DNA from 2 places in the Cellulosimicrobium sp. E-16 genome. Region 2 is predicted to be linked to the other one. Evidence: riboswitches for the same ligand, from Rfam matches in the RefSeq annotation. Region 2 holds a riboswitch; the other holds the start of a gene.

Region 1 (11,705 bases), 1.7 Mb from region 2:
CCGGTGCGGCGACTGCCCCGCGGCGCGGCGCGCCGCGGCGTCCGCGTAGCCCGGGTCGAGCGGGCGGTGCATGACCTCGTTGAGGAGCGTCATCGACGCGTCGACGGGCGCGCGGCGCGCGGCGCCGACCGGGTCCGGGCGGTTCTCGCTCACGGCGCCTCCTGCGTCGTCGTGCCGGTCTCGTCGGTGGCGGCCTTGTCGCGCACGACGAGCGCGCGCGTCTGCAGCACGTACTGGGCGCCCGCGAGCCAGTACAGGCCGACGCCCCACCAGGTGAACGCCCAGCCCGTGACCGCGGCGACGTCGCCCAGCCACCCCGGCATCTCGGCCAGCAGCAGGAGCGGGAACGCGTACAGCAGCGCGAACGTCCCGGCCTTGCCCGCGAAGCTCACCGGGAGGGGTCCGTACCCGTGGCGCGCCAGCAGCGGCAGCAGCGCGGCGAGGAGCAGGTCGCGCCCGACGACGACCACGACGAGCCACAGCGGCACGACGTCGCGCCACGCGAGACCGAGGAGGGTGACGAGGATGAAGAGCCGGTCCGCGGCCGGGTCGAGCATCTGCCCGAGGCGGCTCACCTGGTCCAGGCGCCGCGCGAGGACTCCGTCGAGCCAGTCCGACGCCCCCGACACCGCGAGCACGACGAGCGCCCACACGTCGTCGCCGCGCACGATGAGGACCGCGAACACCGGCACGAGGAGCAGCCGCAGGAGGCTGATGACGTTCGGGACGGTCAGGACGCGGGAGCTGACCTGCTGCCCTGCTGACACACCCACCGCCCCGTGCTCACGTCGCGCCGTCGCGGCGACCTGCCGCGCGCGGACCATCCTACGTACCGGGCCCCCGCACCCGGACCTTCATTTCGCGGCGCGGCGCCCGCCGCGGGCGGAAATCACCCGTTTCGTCCGCCCTGACCGTCCGCGGGACGCGGGACGCGGTGAGGGACGTCACCGGGTCCGGCCCGCTCACCGACCGCGCTCTCCGGTAGGATGGGCACACCTCTGGAGTTCGTCGCTCGTCCCGCGTGTGTCCGTGAGAGCGGCCGTCCCCTCGATCATCCCTGATCGTCCTGGTGGCCGGCCTGGTGTGTTCGGGAGTGCGACCTGCGAGAACCGTCCTGGTGACCGCACGCCACTCCACACCCCGAAACGAACGGTCCTCACCCCTTCATGACTGCTGACGTCCTCGCGCCCTCGCACGCCCTCGACCAGTCCGCCGACGCCGCCCCCGAGCGCGCGGACCAGACCCGTCCCGAGACGACCGCGCCCGCCGGGCCCGTGTTCGCCGACCTCGGCCTGCCCGCTCCTCTCGAGCGCGCCGTCTCCGACCTCGGCTTCGTCACCCCGTCCGCGATCCAGGCCGAGGCCATCCCGGCGCTCCTCGCCGGGCGCGACATCACCGGCGTCGCGCAGACCGGCACCGGCAAGACCGCCGCGTTCGGCCTCCCGCTGCTCGCCGCGATCGACCCGTCCCTGCGCCGCGTGCAGGCCGTCGTCCTGACCCCGACGCGCGAGCTCGCGATGCAGGTCGCCGACGCCGTCGAGTCGTTCGCGACCCACCTGCCCAAGGTCGACGTCGTCGCCGTGTACGGCGGCTCGCCCTACCAGCCGCAGCAGCGGGCGCTCGCGGCGGGCGCGCAGGTCGTCGTCGGCACGCCCGGGCGCGTCATCGACCACATCGAGCGCGGCACCCTCGTGCTCGACGACGTGCGCTTCCTCGTGCTGGACGAGGCCGACGAGATGCTGCGCATGGGCTTCGCGGAGGACGTCGACACGATCTTCTCCCGCGCACCGCGCGAGCGTCAGGTCGCGCTCTTCTCCGCGACGATGCCCGCCCCGATCCGCCGGGTCGCGAACGAGCACCTCACCGACCCGGTCGAGATCGCCGTGGCGCGCCAGTCCTCCACCGTGACGAGCGTGCGCCAGACGTACGCCGTCGTGCCGTTCCGGCACAAGACCGGCTCGCTCGTGCGCGTCCTCGCCACGTCCGACGCCGAGGCCGCGATCGTGTTCACCCGCACGCGCGGCGCCGCGGAGGAGGTCGGGTCCGCGCTCGTCGAGCGCGGCATCTCCGCCGCCACGATCTCGGGCGACGTCGCGCAGAAGGAACGCGAGCGGATCGTGGAGCGCCTGCGCTCCGGCGCGCTCGACGTCCTCGTCGCGACCGACGTCGCCGCGCGCGGCCTCGACGTGGACCGCATCGGCCTCGTCGTGAACTTCGACCTGCCGGGCGAGCCCGAGGCGTACGTGCACCGCATCGGCCGCACCGGCCGCGCCGGGCGCACCGGTGAGGCCCTGAGCTTCGTCACCCCGCACGAGCGCGGTCGCCTGCGCGCCATCGAGCGCACCACCCGCACCCCGCTCGAGGAGATCGAGATCCCCTCCCCCGCGGACGTGTCCGCGCACAAGGTGCGGGCCCTGCTCGGCCAGGTCCCCGCACGCCAGGAGGCAGGCCGCCTGTCCATGTACGCCGACATGGTGCGCACGTTCCTCGCCGAGCACGACGTCGACCCGGTCGACCTCGCGGCGGCCATGGCGGCGCTCGCGGTCGGCGACGACGGGCCCCGGGCCCGCGAGGAGCAGGAGCGGTTCGAGGCCGAGCGTGCCGCGGCGCGCGAGCAGGCGAAGGCGCGCCGCACCGAGCGCACTGGCGAGCGTCCGCGCGGTGAGCGCGCGTCGGGCCGTCGCGAGGGCGACGGTACGCGTGGCATCCGCCGTGACGCCGTCGGTACCCGTTACCGCCTGTCCGTGGGCCACAAGGACGGCGTGATGCCCGGCGGGATCGTCGGCGCGCTGACGAACGAGGCCGGCCTGGCCGGGTCGGACGTCGGCAAGATCGACATCTTCCCGTCCTTCTCCCTCGTGGACATCTCCGCCCCGCTCGACGCGGAGACCATGGACCGCATCTCCCGTGCCCGGGTCGCTGGGAAGGCGCTGCGCATCCGCCTGGACGAGGGCGCGCCCGCGTCGCGCGGCCCGCGCGGCGGGCACGGCCCGTCGGGCCGTCGCGACGAGCGTCGCGACCGCTTCGACCGTGCCGACGACCGGGGCGAGCGCAAGCCCCGCCACCGCACCGCGTACTGACGCTCCGGCGTCCGCCGCGAGGCGACGCGTGTAGACGAACGGCCCCGGATCCGCTGGATCCGGGGCCGTTCGCGTTCCGCCCTGTGCTGTCGCGCGTCAGGTGCGCGGTTCCTCGCGCGCCTCGCCGTGCGCCTGGACCAGGGCCGCGAGGCGACGCGCCTCCGCGTCCCCGCGGGCGCCGTCGGCACGCTGGATCCCCATGACGGCGAGCGTCGACCCGTCTGCGAGGTCCAGGCGCACCCACGCGTCGCCGGAGCCGAACCGGACCGACACGACCTGCGCCCACTCGAGCTCGCGCGTGTAGATGACGTTGCGCACCCGCAGGCCCACACGCGTCGGGACGGCGTGCACGCCCCCGAGGCGCCACAGCAGCCACGCCGCGAACAGCGCGAACGCCGCCAGGGACAGCCGGTTCACCCAGGACGTGCCGAGCGGTCCCGTCGCGGACAGCCCGACGACGACGCACCCGCCGACCACCACGACACCGGTCGCCCACGCCGACACGAGCCCGAACCGGGGCCGGAACGGCCGGTACGGGTCGTCGTGGCGCTCCCCCGGCAGGCCAGGATCAGGGAACGGTTCGGTGCTCATGCCGCCACCGTCTCACACCCGCTCGACGCACACGGCGCCGGTCCCGGGGTGGAGCGGACGTCAGAGGCGGGACGCGTGGATCCGCGTCACGAGGATCGCGCGCGCCCCCACGTCGTACAGGGCGTCCATGACCTGGTTCGTCTGGTCGCGCCGCACCATCGCCCGCACCGCCGCCCAGTCGCGGTCGTGCAGCGGCGACACCGTCGGCGACTCCAGGCCCGGCGTGATCGCGACCGCCCGCTCCACGAGCGACACCGGCACGTCGTAGTCCATCAGGACGTACTGGCGGGCCGTGAGCACGCCCTGAAGACGCCGGCTCAGCACCTCCACACCCGCCGGCACGTCCGCCTCCGCGACCGCGCGCGGACGGATCAGCACCGCCTCCGACACGAGGATCGGGTCGCCGAACACCTCCAGGCCCGCGCCCCGCAGCGTCGTCCCCGTCGAGACCACGTCCGCGACCACGTCCGCCACCCCGAGCTGCACCGCCGACTCCACCGCGCCGTCCAGGTGCACGACCGTGGCCTCCACGCCGTGCGAGCGCAGGTGCCCCTCGACCAGCACCTCGTACGACGTGGCCACGCGCAGCCCCTGCACCTGCTCCAGCGACGTCACCGCGCCCGCCGGGGCCGCGTACCGGAACGTCGACCCGCCGAAGCCGAGCTGCATGTGCTCCACCGCGTCCGCACCCGAGTCCAGCAGCAGGTCCCGGCCCGTGATCCCCACGTCCACCGTGCCCGACCCCACGTACACCGCGATGTCGCGCGGTCGCAGGAAGAAGAACTCGACGTCGTTGTCCGGGTCGGCCAGCACGAGCTCGCGCGAGTCACGACGCTGGCGGTACCCCGCCTCGCGCAGCATCTCGACGGCGGGCTCGGACAGGGACCCCTTGTTGGGGACGGCGATACGCAGCATGACAGGACCTTCGTTCAGGGGATCGGGCAGGACGCGGGGAACAGGGACGAGCGAGGGGGCGAGCGGCGCTCGCGGCCGGGAGCGGGGACGCTCACCGGCACGGCCGCTCACAGATGCTCGTACACGTCCTGCAGGCTCAGACCCTTCGCCAGCATGAGGACCTGCAGGTGGTAGAGGAGCTGGGAGATCTCCTCCGCCGTCTTCACGTCGCCCTCGTACTCGGCGGCCATCCACACCTCGGCGGCCTCCTCGACCACCTTCTTCCCGATCGCGTGCACGCCGGCGTCCAGCTCCGCGACCGTGCCGGAACCGGCAGGTCGCGTCGTGGCCTTCTCGGACAGCTCCGCGAACAGGGACTCGAACGTCTTCACGCGCCCCAGGGTATCCGCCGCCCGGGCGGGGCCGGGGCGCGGTCCGCCCAGCGGGCACCGGCCTACCGCCCGGAGGACTCGCGTAGACGCCTTGTCAGGTCGTCGACCTCGCCGAGGACCTCGGTCGCCCCCCAGACGCCGTTGCGCACGGACTCGTTGAGCCGCGTGAGGATGCCGAGGTCCGTGAGCCTGCGGAGCGCCTCGTAGGTGGCTGTCGACGACGCTCGCGTGACCCGTCCGGCGAGGTCGGCGTCGAGGACCGGCTGGTCGAGCAGCGCGTCGAGCAGTGCCGCGGCGGCCGAACCGGCTCGCGGGCGCACCTCGGCGCGCCATGCCTGCGGCAGCCTCGCGAGGTTCTCGGCGGACGCGCGCGCCTCGCGTGCCGCGCGCACCGAGGCGTCGGCGAGGTAGCAGACGAACTGGGACGCGTACCCGTCGCGGTAGGCGTTGACCCGTGCGAAGTACTCCTCGGTGTCGGCGAGCATCGCCGACGCCACGGGCACGACCAGGGTCGGGGTGAGGCCACGTCGCCGCCACACCGCGCCGATGAGCGCCCGCCCGACGCGCCCGTTCCCGTCGGGGAACGGGTGGACGGACTCGAAGTGCGCGTGCACGAGCGCGGCCTGTGCCACTGCGGGCAGGTCGTCGCGGTTCGCGAACGCGAGCAGGTCGTCCATGAGGTCCGGCACGAGCTCGGGCGGCGGCGGCACGTGCACCGCACCCCGCGGAGAGTAGTCCGACCCGCCGATCCAGTTCTGCACCGTGCGGAGCCTGCCCGCCGTGGGCCCGTCGACCGGGTCCTCACGCAGCAGGACCGCGTGGGCAGCCAGGACGTCCTCGAGCCGGATCTGCCCCGACCCCGCGGCGTCCACGAGTCGTGAGACCGCGCGGGCGGCCGCCACCGTCAGCTGCGCGTCACGGCCCGAGCGCATCCCGATCGACGCCTTGGCGAGGTCCGCCAGGCTCGCGTCGTGCCGTTCGATGCGTGACGACGCGACGGCCTCGGTGCGGAGCAGGAAGGTCGCGAACGTCGCGATCCGCGGCCCGTGGACCGCGTCGAGCCGCGTGATCTCGACTGCGGCGCGCTCCACGAGCGCCGCCTCCCGCGCCGTCGGCCGATAGGCCTGAACGGCGACGAGAGGCGGCACGCTCGCCGTCACCCGGGAGACGAGCCGGTCCTCGCGCGGACCGCGCGTCTGCGACCGCCACGGTCGCTCGACCTGCGAGTGCACCGGCCAGTCGGGCTCGGCCCCCCGCAGATCCGCAACCTGGACCATGTCACTCACAAGGCCACCTTACACATCACAAACCGGACCAAGACGAGGACAAGTCCAGGAAGGTCTTACAGATCCCGCAGCGCCACCACCGTCGCGACCGCCGCCTCCGCAGCCTCCGCACCCTTGTCCTCGCGCGACCCCTCCAGGCCCGCACGGTCCAGCGCCTGCTGCTCGTCGTCGCACGTCAGCACCCCGAACCCCACCGGCACGCCCGTGCGCACGCTCACGTCCGTCAGTCCCGACGTCGCGGCCTGGCACACGTACTCGAAGTGCGGCGTCCCCCCACGGATCACCACCCCCAGCGCCACCACCGCGTCCGCGCCGTGCTCCACCGCCCGCGCCGCCGCCACCGGCAGCTCGAACGACCCCGGCACCCGCACCACGCTCACGTGCGACACGTTCGCCGCCGCCAAGGCCCGCCGCGCCCCCGCCAGCAACCCGTCCATCACCTCCGTGTGCCAGCTCGCCGCGACCACCGTCACCCGCAGCCCCGACCCGTCCACGCTCAACGTCGGCGCACCTGCCCCGCTCATCCCTCGTCCTCCTTCGACTCGTCCGACTCCACCTCGACCGCCCCCTCCGGGACCGCCACCGTGTCCAGCAGATGACCCATCGCCACCTTCTTCGTCACCAGGTACGCCCGGTTGTGCTCCCCGTGACCCACCTCGATCCGCTCCGTCCCCTCGACCTCGATGCCCGAGGCCACCAGGCCCGTCACCTTCGCCGGGTTGTTCGTCAGCAACCGCACCCGCGACAGCCCCAGGTCCGCCAGGATCGCCGCCGCCGCCCCGTACTCCCGACGGTCCACCGGCCACCCCAGCTCCAGGTTCGCCTGCACCGTGTCCAGGCCCGCGTCCTGCAGCTCGTACGCCCCGATCTTCGCCAGCAGCCCGATGCCGCGCCCCTCGTGCCCCCGCAGGTACACCACCGCACCACCCTCCGCCGCGACCCGCTCCATCGCCGCCTGTAGCTGCGGACCGCAGTCGCAGCGCAACGACCCGAACGCGTCACCCGTCAAGCACTCCGAGTGCACCCGCACCACCGGCACCACCTCCCGCCCGGCGGCGCTCGCGGCCTCCGCGCCGACCTCACCGCGGTCTGCCGAGCCAGCCGGGGCGACCGCAGGAACGAGAGCGACGTGCTCCGCCCCCGTGCGCAGGTCCCGGTACCCCACCACCCGGAACCGGCCGTGCGCCGTCGGGAGATCCGCCGAGGCGGTGCGGTGCACCCGCCGCGCCAACGCCTCCCGATCCGGCACCTCCGCGGCCACCGCAGGCGCAGGGTCGTGCACCCGCCGCCACGCCACCAGGTCCGCGATCGTGATCAGCACCAGCCCGTCACGCTCCGCGAGGGCCGCCGCGTCCCCCAGACGCATCATCGTCCCGTCGTCGTGCACCAGCTCCGCGATCCCCCCGACCTCGCCCATCCCCGCCAGGCGCACCAGGTCCACCGCCGCCTCCGTGTGCCCCGCCCGGTGCAGCACACCCCCCGGCACCGCACGCAACGGCAGCACGTGCCCCGGCCGGATCAGGTCCACCGGACCCGACGCCGGGTCCGCCAGCACCCGCAACGTCCGCGCCCGGTCCTCCGCCGAGATCCCCGTCGTCACCCCCGTCGCCGCGTCCACCGTCACCGTGTACGCCGTGCGCCGCGGATCCTGGCTGTGCGGCACCATCAACGGCAGCTCCAGCGCGTCCGCCCGCGCCGCCGGCATCGGCGCGCACAGGTACCCCGACGAGTGCCGGATCGTCCACGCCACCCACTCCGCCGACACCCCCTGCGCCGCGAACACCACGTCCGCCTCGTTCTCCCGGTCCGGAGAGTCCGCCACCAGTACCGGCCGCCCCGCCCGGATCTCCGCCAGCGCCTCCTCGACCGACCCCAGGCGCACACCCCCCGGCCCTTGCGGCACGGCGGCGCTCGCGGACCCCGCGCCCGTCACGACGCGCTCCCGGGGACGACGCCGGACAGGAGCAGGCGCTCGACATACTTCGCGAGCACGTCCACCTCGAGATTCACCCGGTCGCCCGGCACCAGGCCACCGAGGATCGTCGCCTCGAGCGTCGTCGGGATGAGGGAGACGCCGAACGTCTCGTCGTCCACGTGCGTCACCGTCAGCGACACCCCGCTCACCGCGATCGAGCCCTTCTCCGCGACGTACCGCGTCAAGCCCGCGGGCGCCGAGATCACCAGGTCGTCCCAGCGCTCGCCCGGGTCGCGGCTCACGAGCGTGCCGACGCCGTCCACGTGCCCCTGCACCACGTGACCGCCCAGCCGCGCGTCCGCCCGGACGGCCCGCTCCAGGTTCACCGGCGACCCCGCCACGAGGTCACCCAGCGCAGTGCGACGCAACGACTCCGGCATCACGTCCGCCGTGAACGACCCGTCACCCCCGAGGCTCGCGACCGTCAGGCACACGCCGTTCACGGCGATCGAGTCGCCCAGCGCCGCGTCCGAGGTGGCGAGCGGCCCCTCGACCCTGAGCACCGCGTCCTCCCCCTCACCGCCCGGGAACCCGATGTCCCGGACCTCCCCGATCTCCTCCACGATCCCCGTGAACATCAGCCGTCCCGCCCTTCCGTGCTCTTCCTGGACACCACCAGCGCGTCGTCGCCGACGCGCCTCACCTCCACCGTGCGGAACCGGTGCGCGTCGGCGATCGTCGCCACGCCCAGCCCGTCTACGACCCGCCGACCGCTCCCCAGCAGCACCGGGGCCACGTACGCGTGCAGCTCGTCCACCGCGCCCGCCGCGAGGAACGCCGTCGCCAGCGTCGGACCGCCCTCCACGAGCACGTGCCGCACCTCACGCTCCCCGAGCCTCTGCAGCACCTCACCGACGTCGCGCGTCAGCAGGTGCACCAGCTCGCCGCCCTCGCCACGCACCCGCGCCGACGGCGGGATCCCCCGCAGCCCGACGACGACCCGCAGCGGCTGGTGCTCCGCGAGCCGGTCGGCGCTCGCGGCGTCGTGGACAGGGACGCGCGCCGTGAGCGCCGGGTCGTCGGTCAGGAGAGTGCCCGTACCGACGAGGATCGCGTCGACCTCGGCCCGCACGCGGTGCGCGTGCTCGCGTGCGGCGGGTCCGGTGATCCAGCGGCTCGTCCCGTCCTCGGCGGCGACGTAGCCGTCGAGCGTCGTCGCGGTCTTGAGCGTCACGTACGGCGTCCCGCGGCGCACGGACGTGAGCCACACGCGGAGGAGCTCCTCGCCCTCGGCGGCGCGCAGACCGCGCACGACCCGCACCCCGGCCGCGCGCAGGCGGTGGGCGCCGCCCGTCGCCACGGGGTTGGGGTCGGCCACGGCGTGCACGACCTCGGCGACCCCGGCGGCGACGAGCGCGTCCGCGCACGGCCCGGTGCGGCCCGTGTGGGCGCACGGCTCGAGCGTGACGACGGCGGTCGCGCCGGCGACGTCGACGCCGCGCTCCCGGGCGTCCGCGAGGGCCGCGGCCTCCGCGTGCGGCGTGCCCGCACCACGGTGGTATCCCTCGGCGAGGACGGGCCGCGGGTGCGGGTCCAGAGAATCCGGCGAGGCGCCGTCGGGCTCCGGCCGACCGCCTGGGGTGGGGCCCAGGAGCACGCAGCCGACCCGGGGGTTGGGCCCGTACGCGGGCCCGCGAGCCGCGAGCTCGAGCGCGCGCGCCATCGAGGCGTCGATCGTCAGGGTGCGGGGGTGCTCGCCCATCGTCCTCCTCCCGGGCACGAGCGCTCCGGGGTGAGGGCGGGCGGCGGGGTCAGGCCTGGACCGGCCCGACGGCGTCGCTCACCACGGCGAGGCCGTCGCCGTCGCGAACGGGTGCACCGACGGGTCGCCGGAGCACCACGCTCTGGGCGTGGCCGCGCCGCACGTGCTTCCTCCCATCCGGACTGTCACCGTCGGTCCTGGAGTTCCACCAGGTCAACCGCGCGTGGGCGCGGGTCGCGGACTGTCACCGCCGGCTCGGAATTGCACCGACCCCGGAGCACGTTCGTGCGTACTGCTGCTTTCAACCGAGCATGCTACTCGCGCATTCCTCGGGACCGATCCGTCCGCCCGTCGAGCGAACGTGAACCGGGCCACCCCCTTGTTCCGTGCTGGTTGGTGAGCTGTTTCGGGTGGGTGGGGTTGTAATGGGTGCTTGGCACACTATTTATATCGGGACGAGAGAGGGAGCCCTCTGCTCGGGCTCCCTCCCGGGTCGGGCGTCAGTGGGCGTGCGCCGACGCCTCCGCGAGCTCGCGCAACGCCTGGATCTCGCCCGGCACGCTCTCCGCCCCGTACACCGCCGACCCCGCGACGAAGACGTTCGCCCCCGCGTCGGCCGCCCGCTCGATCGTCGAGCGTGACACTCCCCCGTCGACCTGGATCCACACGTCCAGGCCCGACTCGCTCACGGCCTCGCGCGCCCGTCGGATCTTGGGGAGCGTCCCGTCGATGAACGACTGCCCGCCGAAGCCCGGCTCGACCGTCATGACGAGGATCATGTCCACCTCCGCCAGGAGGTCCAGGAAGGGCTCCACAGGCGTCGCAGGGCGCAGCGCGAGGCCCGCGCGGGCACCCAGGCGCCGGAGCTCGCGAGCGAGCCGCACAGGGGCAGCAGCGGCCTCGGCGTGGAACGTCACGGACGCCGCCCCCGCCTCCGCGTACGCCGGCGCCCAGCGGTCCGGGTCCTCGATCATGAGGTGGGCGTCGATCGGGACCGGTGACACCTGCGCCAGACGTTCGAAGACCGGCAGCCCGAGCGTGAGGTTCGGCACGAAGTGGTTGTCCATCACGTCGACGTGCGCGTAGTCCGCGGTCGAGATGGCGTTCAGGTCGCGCTCGAGGTTCGCGAAGTCGGCGGACAGGATGCTCGGTGCGATGAGGGCTGCCATGGGCCCCAGCCTAGGGCGCGTCACGCCGGTCGCCCGCGCTCGTAGGCTCGTCCCGTGAGCCCCCTCCCCTCCCCCGGCCCGACCACCCCGCCGGCCGCACCGGCCGCGTCGACCCGGGAGCACCAGGCCGTGACGGTGCGACCCGCCACCGCGGGCGACCTCGGGCGTGTCGCCGAGATCGCCGCCCCGTTCGTCCGCGACACGTGCGTGACGTTCGAGGAGGAGGTCTGGGACGTCCCGGCGTGGCGGCGCAAGCTCGACGACGTCACCGCGCGCGGCCTGCCGTTCCTCGTCGCGGAGGTCGACGTCCCGACGGAACCCGGAACCGCAGGAGGCCCGCTGGTCGTGGGCTACGCCTACGCGTCCGCGTGGCGGCCGAAGCCCGCCTACCGGCACACCGCTGAGGACACGATCTACCTCGACCCGGCCCACGCCGGTCGCGGGATCGGCACCACCCTGCTGAGTGCGCTCCTGGACGCGTGCGCCGTCGCCGGGGTCCGCCAGGTCGTCTCGGTCGTCGCCGACGTGCCCGAGGCGGCAGGCTCGCTCCCCCTGCACCGCCGGTTCGGCTTCGTCGAGACGGGCCGCCTCACCGCCGTCGGCCTCAAGCACGGCC
Region 2 (11,705 bases):
GCCTGTTCGCCGCGACCCTCGGCGCGATCGACGTCCTGTCCGTCCACGTCGGCGACCGGCTCGGCTGGTACCGCGCGCTCGTCGACGCCGGCCCCCTCACCTCGACCGGTCTCGCCGAGCGCACGGGCACCCACGAGCGGTACGCGCGCGAGTGGCTGGAGCAGCAGGCGGCCAGCGGGATCCTCGCCGCCGAGGACCCGGGCGCCGGGCCCGCGCTCGCGGCCGACCCGGTCGCCGCCGCCCGCGAGCGCCTCTACGCCCTGCCGGCCGCGCACGCGGAGGTCCTCACCGACACGTCCTCGCTCGCGTACGTCGCGCCGCTCGCACGCTTCGTCGGTGCGATCGGCCCGCAGCTCCCCCACCTGCTGGACGCGTACCGCGACGGCGGCGGGGTGTCCTGGGACCAGCTCGGCGACGACGCGCGCGAGGCCCAGGCGGAGGTCAACCGACCGTGGTTCGAGCGCGAGCTCGCGCCGACGCTCGCGCGGGTCCCCGCGGTCCACGACGTGCTGAGCCGGCCGGGATCCCGGGTGGTCGACGTCGGGTGCGGGTTCGGGTGGTCGACGCTCGCGCTCGCGCGTGCCTACCCCGAGGCGGTGCTCCACGGCGTCGACGTGGACCGCCCGTCGGTCGCGGCGGCGCGCGCGGCGGCCGAGGAGGCCGGGCTCGCGGACCGCGTGACGTTCCACCTCGCCGACGCCGCCGAGCTCGGCCTCGTCGAGCCCGCCGGGCTGCCGTTCGACGCCGCGTTCGCGTTCGAGTGCGTGCACGACATGCCGCGGCCCGCGGCGGTGCTCGACGCCGTGCGCCGCGCGGTCCGGCCCGACGGCGTCGTGGTGGTCATGGACGAGGCCGTCGGCGAGGAGTTCACCGCGCCCGCCGACGACGTCGACCGGGTCATGTACGGGTACAGCCTCTTCGTGTGCCTGCCCGACGGGCTCTCCTCGCCGCCGTCCGTCGGCACCGGGACCGTCATGCGCCCCGCGACGCTGCGCCGCTACGCCCGCGAGGCGGGGTTCGCGGACGTCGAGGTGCTGCCCGTGGACGACTTCTCGTTCTTCCGGTTCTACCGACTCGTGCCCTGAGCACGTCCGATCGCCTCGCGCGCCGGTCGACGGCGCTCCCTCACGACCAGCACGACGAGGGTCGCGGCAGCGAGGACGTAGACCACGACGACCAGGAAGTTCGCTGCCCCGGCTGCAGCGCCCGCAGGCTCGCGCACCCCGACGAGGAACGTCGAGAAGTCCCACGCGGCGTGGAGGGCCATGGCGGCGACGATCGTCCCTGTCCCTCGGCGCGCCAGGTAGAGACCGGTACCGGTGAGCGCCGCGAAGGCCACCTGGAGCACCGCCCCCGGCTCCTCCAGGAGAAGGTTGGTGAGGTGGAAGCCGCCGAACCAGAGTGTCGTCCACAGCACGGCCATCCCCTCGGACCGGACACCCTGACGCAGCGAGCGCAGCACGATCCCACGGAACAAGGTCTCCTCGGCGAAGCCCACGAGCACGCTAGCCGCGAGCACGGCGAGCAGATGCCCGGGCTCGAAGAAGGCCCAGTCGAGGCCCACGAGGTGCAGGACGGTGATGACCACCATCACCGCCGGCAGCAGCCACAGGAACCAGCCTGTGGGCAGCCGGCGCGCGTCCCGGAAGACGTGGTCCCAACGTGCCCAGACGAGGAAGACGACGAGCCACGCGGCGCCCGCGGCGAGCGGCAGCACCGCCGAGCGCAGCGTCGAGTCGGCGGAGTCGAAGAAATGCTCGTACCCGATGCCGGAGGCCCTCATGAGGCCGACGACGATCATGACGTAGACCACGAACACGACCGTCGCTACCGGTACGGACGGGGTGACGCGCCACCGCGCGGACGAGTACCCGACAGTTGCCGACATGACGCTCCTCCCTCGCGGACCGGTCCCGCGCCCTCTCTCGATCGCCCGCGCCCGGCACGGCCCCGGGTCGCGGCGAGCGCGCTCAACGTATCGGCCACCGCCTCCCTCCGCGACCGGTCACCTCCCGGCCGTCCGCCACCGCCCGCACCGGGCGGGCGACCGGCACCGGTGTACCGTCCGGTGCATGACCGACGTCCGCAGCCGCACCCATGCCCAGGCCGTCGACGCAGCGATCGAGCTCTTCACCCGCAAGGGCTACGAGCAGACGACCGTCGAGGAGATCGCCGACGCCGCCCAGGTCAGCCGCGCCACCTTCTTCCGCCGCTACGGCTCCAAGGAGGACGTGGTCTTCGCGGACCACGAGCTCCTGCTCGACGAGGTCGTCGTCATGCTCGCCGCGACGCGGCCCGTGCCGGACGCCGAGGGCCGGCTCACCCCCGAGCCCGGCGTCGACCCGTACGTCGAGGTCTGCCGCGCGGCGCGGCTCGTGTTCGACCACCACGTCGGGCAGCGCGAGACGTCGCTCGCGCGGTGGCAGCTCCTCCAGCAGGTGCCCGCGCTGCGCGACCGCGAGCTCGTCACGACCCACCGCTACGAGCGCGCCTTCACCGCATACCTGCGCGACGCGCTCCCGCCGGACGAGCGTCGGTCGACCGCGTCCATCGCGTTCGCCGCGTCGGTCGTCGCCGTGCACAACGCGCTCCTGCGCCGGTGGCTGCGCTCTCCCGACCAGGACCTGCGCCCCCAGCTCGAGGAGGCGTTCGCGGACCTGCGCCGCGCCGCCGTCGGCCGCTACGCCGCGTCCGACGACACCGCCGCCACCCAGCCCCGCGAGCCCGGGGACGGCCTGCCCGGGCGCCGCGTCGTCGTCACCGTCGTCGACGCCGGGACGGATGCCCAGGGCGTCGCGGACGACGTCGCACGAGCGGTCCGCGACGCGCTCGCCTGAGCCCGTCCGCCTCCACGTCCCAGCCCGTGGGACGGCCGCGGGACGGGGTCGCGCGCGGGGAATGCGCGAGTAGCATCGGCGGTTGCAGAACGCAGTACGCACGAACGTGCTCCGGGGTCGGTGCAATTCCGAGCCGGCGGTGACAGTCCGCGACCCGCGCCCACGCGCGGTTGACCTGGTGGAACTCCAGGACCGACGGTGACAGTCCGGATGGGAGGAAGCACGTGCGGCGCGGCCGTCCTCGGCCGGGCTCTGGCGAGCCCGCGCGACGGGGCGCGGCCTCGCCGTGGTGAGCGACGCCGTCGGGCCCTCGTGGCCCGGCCCCGCCGCCCGCCCTCACCCCGGAGCCGACGTGCCCGGGAGGACGAGGACATCCGATGGACCTGATCCACGCGCTGTTCGACGCGCAGCTGACGATCGGCGACCAGCACCTGCTGTGGCGCGAGATCGTGGGCAACGGGTTCGGCCTGGCGTCGGCGCTGGGCGGCATGCGGCGCAAGGTGTGGGCGTGGCCGGTGGGCATCGTCGGCAACCTGCTGCTGCTCACGGTGTTCCTCGGCGCGGTGTTCGCGACGCCCAACCCCGTCAACCTGCTGGGCCAGGCCGGCCGCCAGGTGATGTTCGTCGTCGTGTCGGTCTATGGATGGGTGCAGTGGCGCCGCACCCAGGCGCAGCTCGGTGACGCCGACGCGGACAGCCACGGCGTCGCCGTCGTGCCGCGCTGGGCGTCGTGGCGTCAGCGCGTGTTCCTCGTCGTCGCGCTCGTCGGCGGGACGGCGCTGCTCACCCCGGTGTTCCGCGCGCTCGAGTCGTACGAGCCCGTCTGGGCCGACGCGTGGATCTTCATGGGCTCGCTGCTCGCGACCTACGGCATGGCGAAGGGCTGGGTCGAGTTCTGGCTGATCTGGGTCGCCGTCGACGTCGTGGGCGTGCCGCTGCTGATCTCGGCCGGCTTCTACGCGTCCGCGTTCATGTACGTGTTCTACGGCGCGTTCACGCTCGTCGGGTTCTTCGTGTGGTGGCGCGTCAACCGCCGTGCCGCGGCCGAGGCGGAGGCGGCGGCGGCGGGAGCGACCGCCTGACCTGCGGGCCCCGGCCCGGGCGGCGGGCGCGGGTCAGTCCTCGAACAGCATCCGGTCCGACGGCGCCGCACGGCCCGCGCGCAGCGCCGGGTCCGCGCACAGCGCCTCGACGAGCGCGTCGCTCCCGCCCACGTAGGTCGCGGCGGCGTCGATCTCCGTCCCGACGAACCACGAGCGGTCCTCGGGCCACCACAGGTTGGGCGGCTGCTCGTGGTCGCGGAACGCGCCGGCGTCGGCGAGCGTCCCCGTCCACAGGTGGTACTCGCGGTGCGGGAGCAGGAGCATCGGGGCGGCCGGTCGCTCGACGAGCGTGGGCGCGAGCTGCTCCCACGCCTCGGCGACCGCGCGCTCGATCTCCTCGGGGGTCGGCCGCGGCTCGTCCTCGGGCCACCCGACGAGCGGCGCGACCCCCGAGCTCGCGCGCGGGTCCGTCCCGTGGTCGTAGAGGAACGCGTGGCCCGTCCACAGGGCGAGGTGCACGGGCTGGTCCCCGGTGAAGCGTCGGAGCGCGGCGACCAGGGTGTCGGTCTGCGCCGCGAGCGTGACGTCGTCGTCCCAGTCGGGGTGCGGGACGCACGCGTACGCCGCGTACCCGCGCGGGACCGTGCCGTCGACGCGCGGGCCGAACTCCCCGAGCCGCTCCGCAATCCACGCGCCCGCGGAGGCGTCGTCGTCCCAGTCCACCATCCCCCGACCCTAGGGGGAGCCCCGCGGGGCAGCGACCTAGACTGGGCGCGTGGGCTTCCTCTACCGGGAGCGCGCCGCCCCCTCCCCCGCCGTGGACGTCGTGTGGGCCACCGTGGACCTCACCGACGGGACCTACGTCGCGTCCGCGGACGCCCGCTGGGACCTCGTCTTCACCCTCCGGGAGGGCGAGCGCCGGGTCCTGCTGTCCGGGCCGTCGTCCCGGCCGACCCCCGTCCCGTACACGGCCGGGAGCCACAACCTCGGGGTCCGCCTCGCGCCGGGCGCCTACTTCGCGCACGAGCCGGTCACCGCCTGGTGCGACCGCACCGACCGCCTCCCGCTGCTCGGCCGGGGCGCGTTCGTCCTCGCGGGACGCGCCTGGCCCTTCCCGTCCCTCGACCTCGACGCGCCGGACGTCGACCTGCTCCTCGCCGCGCTCGTGGCGTCCCGGGTCGTGCGTCAGGACGCGGTCGTCGAGGCCGCGCTCGACGGCGGCGCCGGGCGCTGGTCGCCGCGCACGGTGGAGCGGCACTTCGCGCACGCCGTCGGGATCAGCCCGCAGCGGGTCCGCCGGATCGAGCGGGCGCGCGAGGCCGTGGCCCGGTTGCAGGACGGCCGCCCCATCGCGGACGTCGCGTTCCGGCTCGGCTACGCCGACCAGGCCCACCTCACCCGCGACCTCAAGCGCCTCACGGGACTCACGCCGGGACGCACGCGCGACCGCGGCGAACCCGTCTGAGTGTCGCGCTCGTTCAAGACAGCCCCGGCGGGACGCGGTTGCGTGGTGGGGTCACGACCGCCGCCGAGGAGGACCGGCCATGGACACCGACCTGGACGTCCGACCGTACGAGATCGCCGTGAGCGACGCGGAGGTCGCCGACCTGCGCGACCGGCTGGAGCGCACGCGCTGGCCCGCCGAGCTCACCGGCACGTGGGAGCGCGGGACCCCCGTGGGCTACGCGCGCGGGCTCGCGGAACGGTGGCGCACGACGTTCGACTGGCGCGCGCAGGAGGCCCGGCTCAACCGGATGCCGCAGTTCGTCGCGCACGTCGACGGCCAGCGCGTCCACGGGCTGCACGTGCGCTCGTCGCGCCCGGACGCGACGCCGCTGCTGCTGTGCCACGGCTACCCGACGTCGTTCGCCGAGTTCGCTCGCCTCGCCCCGCTGCTCGCCGAGCCGGACGACGGCCCGGCGTTCCACGTCGTCGCGCCGTCCATGCCCGGCTACGGGCTGTCGACACCGCTCGCGTCGTACGGCTGGGACATCGCTCGTACGGCGGACGCGTTCGACCGCGTCGTGCGCGCGCTCGGCTACGACCGCTACGCGGTGTTCGGGGGCGACGTCGGCGCGGGCGTCGCCGAGCAGCTCTGCCTGGAGGCCGGCGAGCGGGTGCTCGCCTCGCTCGTGTCGACGGACCCCGGCGCCATCGCGACCGCGTACACGCCGCCGACCGACCACCTCACGGACGCGGAGCGTGAGCGGCACGAGAGCCTCGTCGCCGCACGGTCGGAGGACTTCGGCTACCTCCAGGTGCAGACCACGCGCCCGCTGAGCGTCGCGTACGGCCTCACCGACTCCCCGGCGATGCAGCTCACGTGGATCGCCGAGAAGTTCCACGAGTGGACCGACCCGCTGCACGAGCTGCCCGAGGACGCCGTCGACGGCGACGACCTGCTCACCCTGGTGAGCGTGAGCTGGTTCGGGCGCGCGGGCGACGGCGCCGCGAACCTGCTGTACGAGGCGGCGCACGCGCAGCAGGCGTGGGGCCGCTCGCACGACCGCCCCCAGGGCATGACGGCCTTCGGGGAGGAGCCGCTCATGCGCCGCATCCTCGATCCCGACGAGTCGCTGCCCTACTGGCGGGAGCGACCGCGCGGCGGGCACTTCCCGGCGCTGGAACGGCCGGACGACGTCGCGACGGACGTCCGGGCGTTCCTCGGCGCCCCGGCGCTCCGTCCCGCGCTCTGACCTCTCGCCCCGGTTCCTGGCGCCGGTGGGCACCGGTTCCTGCTCCGGGCGCACCGGCCCGGGAGACGTCGACTAGGACGGCAGCGCGCCGCTGAGCCCGACCTCGTTGCCGTCGGGGTCGCGGAAGACGATCTTGACGACCCCGCCGTCGTACGTCTCCCGACGATCCGGCTCGATCCCCCGGGCCGACGCCGCCGCGAGGAAGGCGTCGACGTCGTCGCGGAACACCGTGACGACGCCGTGCCCGGCGTGCTCCGGCACCTGCTCGACGACGAGCCACCGGTGCTCGGCGAGCTCCCACACGGACTCGGTGGGCGTGGCGACGAACGTCGGCTCCGCCCCGAGCAGGCGGACGTACCAGTCGCGCGCCGGGTCGTGGTCGCGCACGTGCATCGTCACGAACAGGTCGAGGGCCATCTCTCGACGGTAGGTCGCGGGCCACCGCGTCGCACGATCTCGCGCGATACGCCGTCTCAGATTGACTGAGACCGCGTATCGCTGCACTATGGGAGAGACCGCCGCCGACGCCGGGCCCGCACCCGGGAACCCGCGCCGGAGCCGGTCGCGCACGACCGACCGCAGCCGCCCTCCCAGGGGAGCACCGATGCCCACCACCCCGATCATGCCCGGCGTCACCGAGCCCACCTACGACCTCGCGACCCCGCTCGACCTCGACTACGCCGGCGCGTTCGCCGACGCGACCGAGGAGGACCGCGCCCACCAGCAGCGCGTCCGGCAGTTCGTCCAGGACGAGGTGCTCCCGGTCATCGACGAGTACTGGGAGCGCGCCGAGGTCCCGTTCGACCTCGTCAAGCGCATGGGCGAGCTCGACCTGCTGCGCGACGGCGTCGACGTCGAGGGCCGCCCGCGCGTGAGCCTGCTCGGCGCGGGCCTCGCCGCGATGGAGATGTCGCGCGGCGACGGCTCCGTGGCGACGATCTGCGGCGTCCAGGGGGGCCTCGCGCTGCGCAGCATCCAGATGCTCGGCTCCGACGAGCAGCGGGCGAAGTACGCCGAGCCCATGGCGCGCGGGGAGATCCTCGGCGCGTTCGCGCTCACCGAGCCCACCCACGGCTCGGACTCCGTCTCGCTCGAGACGACGGCGCGCAAGGAGACGCGCGACGGCGTCGAGGGCTACGTGCTGAACGGCGAGAAGAAGTGGATCGGCAACGGGTCGTCGGGCCACATCACGGTGGTGTGGGCGCGGCTGGTCGACAGCGACTCGGCGGACGGTGACAACCAGGTGCACGGGTTCGTCGTGCCGCAGGACACCCCCGGCTACACGGGCACGACCATCACCGGCAAGGTGTCGCTGCGGGCCATCTGGCAGGCGCACGTCGTGCTCGACGACGTGTTCGTCCCGGCCGAGAACGCGCTGCCCGGCGCGCGGTCGTTCAAGGACACGTCGCGCGTGCTCTTCGCGACGCGCCTCGGGGTGGCGTGGGCCGCCGTCGGGCACGCGGTGGCCTGCTACGAGGCCGCGGTCGCGTACGCGAAGCAGCGCGTCCAGTTCGGCCGCCCCCTCGCCGCGAACCAGATGGTCCAGGAGCGCCTCACCAGGATGCTCTCGACGATCACGCAGCTCCAGCTCCTCGTCGCGCAGATGACGCGGCTCGACGAGGCCGGGACGCTCACCGGGCCGCAGGCGTCGCTCGCGAAGTACACGTGCACCCGCGGGGCCCGCGAGGTCGCGGCGAGCGCGCGCGACCTGCTCGGCGGCAACGGGATCCTGCTCCAGAACCGCGTCGCGCGGCACTTCGCCGACGTCGAGGCCCTGCACACGTACGAGGGCACCGAGTCCGTCCAGGCGCTCATCGTCGGACGCGACATCACGGGCGTCTCCGCGTTCGCCTGACGGTCCCGAGGGTTCACGCCCTCCCCCTGCTCCCCGGCGCCGCTCGCCCCTCCTCGCGGCGCCGGGGCTTCCCCTTTCCGCCCTTGCCCTCCCGCCTTCTCCCCGGACGGAGCCCCATGAGCACCGACGCCACCCCCCTGCCCGACGCCGCAGCCGTCACCCCCGAGGACGAGGTCACCCCGGTACTCCTGCACGGCGCGCGCACCCCGTTCGCGCGCTTCCGCGGGGCGCTGGCCTCGCTCTCGGCCGCCGAGCTCGGTGCGCACGCGATCCGTGGCGCGCTCGCGGCCTCGGGCGTCGCGCCCGAGCAGGTCGACACGGTGATCGTCGGGCAGGTCGTGCAGGCGGGCGCCAAGCAGGGCCCCGCACGCCAGGCCGCGATCCTCGCGGGCCTCGGCTGGGACGTCCCGACCGTGACGATCAACAAGCTGTGCCTCTCGGGGCTCACGGCGATCATCGACGCGGCCCGGCTGGTCCGCACCGGCGAGGCGAGCGTCGTCGTCGCAGGTGGCCAGGAGTCCATGACGAACGCGCCGCACCTGGTGGTCGGGTCGCGCTCCGGGTTCGCGTTCGGGGACGTGACGATGGCGGACTCGCTCACGCACGACGGCCTGAACGACCCGTTCAGCGGCGAGGTCATGGGCGAGCTCACCGACCGCGGGTGCGCGACGCGCGGCATCGGCCGCCCCGAGCAGGACGCGTTCGCGCTGCGCTCGCACCAGCGGGCCGCCGCCGCGCGCGACGCCGGGCGCCTCGCCGACGAGATCGCCCCCGTCGAGGTGCCGCAGCGGCGGGGCGAGCCGGTCGTCGTCGAGCACGACGAGGGTGTGCGCGCCGACACGACGCTCGAGGCGCTCGAGCGCCTGCGCCCGGCCTTCGTCAAGGACGGCACCATCACCGCAGGGTCCAGCTCGCCGCTGTCCGACGGAGCGGCGGCCGTCGTGGTCGCGAGCCGCGCCTTCGCCAAGCGCAACGGGTTGTCGTGGCTCGCCGAGATCGGTGCCGCAGGCCAGGTCGCCGGTCCGGACAACTCGCTGCACTCGCAGCCCGCACGGGCCATCGAGGCCGCCGTGAAGCGCGAGGGCGTCGCCGCCGCGGACCTCGACCTCGTCGAGATCAACGAGGCGTTCGCCGCGGTCGCGCTCCAGTCGGTCGCCGACCTCGGGATCGACGCGGACGTCGTGAACGCCGACGGCGGCGCGATCGCGCTCGGCCACCCCGTCGGCGCGTCCGGCGCCCGGCTCGCGCTGCACCTCGCGCTCGCGCTGAAGCGCCGCGGCGGCGGCGTCGGCGCGGCGGCTCTGTGCGGCGGGGGCGGGCAGGGCGACGCGCTGATCCTGCGCGCCTGACCCACCGGGCTGTCTCGACGGTCCGACGCGCGAGCCGACCAACCCTGGTGCACGATGCTGCACCAGGGTTGGCGCGCTTCGGTCGCCACGGTGTGACGCAGATCGCGCCGAGGTCGGCCGAAACCGCGTCATGGATCGCGTCGGGCGCGGTCTCTCTCCCTGGAACCACCCCCGACGAGAGGACCGTCATGACCACCGTGACCGACGCAGCACGCCGCACCGCGAGCCGCGCGCGCCACTCGCACCTGTCCGCCGTCGCCGTCGCGCTCGTCGGGCTCGCCGCCGGGTTCGCCGCCGCGCCCTACCTGCTCGGCTGACCCTCACGACGCCATGGGCCCGGGACCTCGCGGTCCCGGGCCCTCGTCATGTCCCGGGCGGGCCGTCCGGGTCGGTCTCTGGTGCGGCGCCTGGCGGCGCGACGTTGGGCGGCGTGGCGCTCGGCGGCTCGGCGTCCGCCGTGCTGCGGGCGAGCAGTTCCTCGAGGCGGTCGAGCAGCGGGACCTGACCTGCGACGACGAGCCCGCGGGCGCGAGCGAGCGAGAACCAGCCGGCCCGGTCGAGCTCGGGGAACTCCTGCATCCGCCCCGAGCGTGGCGGCCACTCGAGCGCGAACGTGTTGCTGGAGATGGCGGCGACGTCGAGGTCCGCCTCGCGCGCCCACGCCGCGACGAGCTTGCCGGCACGCTGGCGCACGGTGCCGAGATCCAGGTCGGGCGCCTCCGCCGCGGGGGCCGGGACGCCGAGCTCCTCCGCGAACTCGCGCAGCGCCGCGGCGTGGCCGTCCTCGCCCGGCTCCACCTCGCCCTTGGGGATCGTCCAGCCGCCCGCGTCCTTGCGAGCCCACAACGGGCCGCCCATGTGCCCGAGGAGCACCTCGACGACGTCGTCACGGAACCGGTAGAGCACGAGCCCTGCTGACTGCTTCACCCCTCCTTCCTACACAGCCGACGGCGGGACGGCCCGTCGAGGTGGCGACACCGCCGAACCCGGCGACATCCCCGGGTTCGGCGACCACCGTCCCCGTAGCCCCGGGTTGGACGCCGCGGCCTGCGGAAGCGCTGCCCGTGGCGGTACCGCGCCGGGCCGGGGCTGAGCACGGATCTCCGCCCCGGATCGTGTCGGTGGCGCGGCGTAGCGTCGGCTGTCTCAGGATCGGAACGCAGGAGGGGACACCATGACCACGCCGAGCGTCACGCACCTCAACCCCGCCGGGCTGCACCGCAACCCGGTGTTCTCCCAGGGCACGATCGTCGAGACCGGTCGCACGCTCTACGTCGGCGGCCAGAACGGGACCGACGCGGAGGGCGCGATCGTCGAGGGCGGCATCGCGGCCCAGACCGCGCAGGCGCTGCGCAACGTGCTCGCCGTGCTGGCGGAGGCGGGCGCCGGGCCGCAGGACGTCGCGCGGCTCGCCGTCTACCTCGACCCCGAGGCCGACCTCATGGAGGGGTTCGCCGCCGTCGGCGAGGTCTGGGGACCCCACCCGGCCGCGGTGACGGTGCTGCGCGTCGGGATCGGCCGGCCCGGCGCGCTCGTCGAGATCGAGGCCGTCGCGGCCCTGTCCGCGTGATCCGTCCCCGCTGACACCCCTCTCCACGGGCGTGCGACCGCACCCCCGGCTACCGTCCGGGGGTGCCCGCCGACCCCGCCCCACGCCGCTCGCTCGGGCGCGCCCTGGGTCGGGCCGCGGCGTACGGGGTCGCGGCGTCCGTCCCGGTGCTCGTGCTCGCGTGGCTCGTGCGCGCCGAGTCGGGGCTCGTCGTCGACGGCGACCGCGCCGCCGTCGCCGCGGCGACCCGGTTCACCGGCGAGCGGCCCGCGTTCGAGCGCACCCTGCTCGTCGGGCAGGAGGTGCTCGCCGCGCGGTGGATGAACCTCGCCGCGATGGGCGTCTGTCTCTGGGCCTGGCGACGCCGCGGCCTCGG

What was found. A riboswitch is a leader RNA that binds a small molecule or an ion and turns the genes downstream of it on or off. The one in region 2 is predicted to bind FMN.
Region 1: another riboswitch for FMN. It lies ahead of ribD (bifunctional diaminohydroxyphosphoribosylaminopyrimidine deaminase/5-amino-6-(5-phosphoribosylamino)uracil reductase RibD); the one in region 2 lies ahead of pnuC (nicotinamide riboside transporter PnuC).

Annotation. Positions count from the first base shown of each region.
Region 1 is NZ_CP183974.1:2,323,255-2,334,959, reverse strand. Features, by position in the region: gene ACN9MS_RS10385 (DUF881 domain-containing protein) at 1-153, opposite strand, end outside; gene ACN9MS_RS10380 (CDP-alcohol phosphatidyltransferase family protein) at 150-767, opposite strand; gene ACN9MS_RS10375 (DEAD/DEAH box helicase) at 1,167-3,080, shown strand; gene ACN9MS_RS10370 (PH domain-containing protein) at 3,177-3,671, opposite strand; gene hisG (ATP phosphoribosyltransferase) at 3,732-4,586, opposite strand; gene ACN9MS_RS10360 (phosphoribosyl-ATP diphosphatase) at 4,694-4,957, opposite strand; gene ACN9MS_RS10355 (Fic family protein) at 5,020-6,048, opposite strand; gene ribH (6,7-dimethyl-8-ribityllumazine synthase) at 6,300-6,767, opposite strand; gene ribB (3,4-dihydroxy-2-butanone-4-phosphate synthase) at 6,764-8,125, opposite strand; gene ACN9MS_RS10340 (riboflavin synthase) at 8,173-8,796, opposite strand; gene ribD (bifunctional diaminohydroxyphosphoribosylaminopyrimidine deaminase/5-amino-6-(5-phosphoribosylamino)uracil reductase RibD) at 8,796-9,920, opposite strand; FMN riboswitch at 10,081-10,204, opposite strand; gene rpe (ribulose-phosphate 3-epimerase) at 10,421-11,089, opposite strand; gene ACN9MS_RS10325 (GNAT family N-acetyltransferase) at 11,144-11,705, shown strand, end outside.
Region 2 is NZ_CP183974.1:4,020,835-4,032,539, forward strand. Features, by position in the region: gene ACN9MS_RS17655 (class I SAM-dependent methyltransferase) at 1-1,085, shown strand, start outside; gene ACN9MS_RS17660 (CPBP family intramembrane glutamic endopeptidase) at 1,067-1,888, opposite strand; gene ACN9MS_RS17665 (TetR/AcrR family transcriptional regulator) at 2,073-2,837, shown strand; FMN riboswitch at 2,941-3,064, shown strand; gene pnuC (nicotinamide riboside transporter PnuC) at 3,215-3,919, shown strand; gene ACN9MS_RS17675 (hypothetical protein) at 3,953-4,606, opposite strand; gene ACN9MS_RS17680 (helix-turn-helix domain-containing protein) at 4,656-5,345, shown strand; gene ACN9MS_RS17685 (epoxide hydrolase family protein) at 5,425-6,576, shown strand; gene ACN9MS_RS17690 (VOC family protein) at 6,649-6,993, opposite strand; gene ACN9MS_RS17695 (acyl-CoA dehydrogenase family protein) at 7,181-8,431, shown strand; gene ACN9MS_RS17700 (acetyl-CoA C-acyltransferase) at 8,548-9,780, shown strand; gene ACN9MS_RS17705 (hypothetical protein) at 9,969-10,097, shown strand; gene ACN9MS_RS17710 (NUDIX domain-containing protein) at 10,144-10,707, opposite strand; gene ACN9MS_RS17715 (RidA family protein) at 10,955-11,350, shown strand; gene ACN9MS_RS17720 (phosphatase PAP2 family protein) at 11,413-11,705, shown strand, end outside.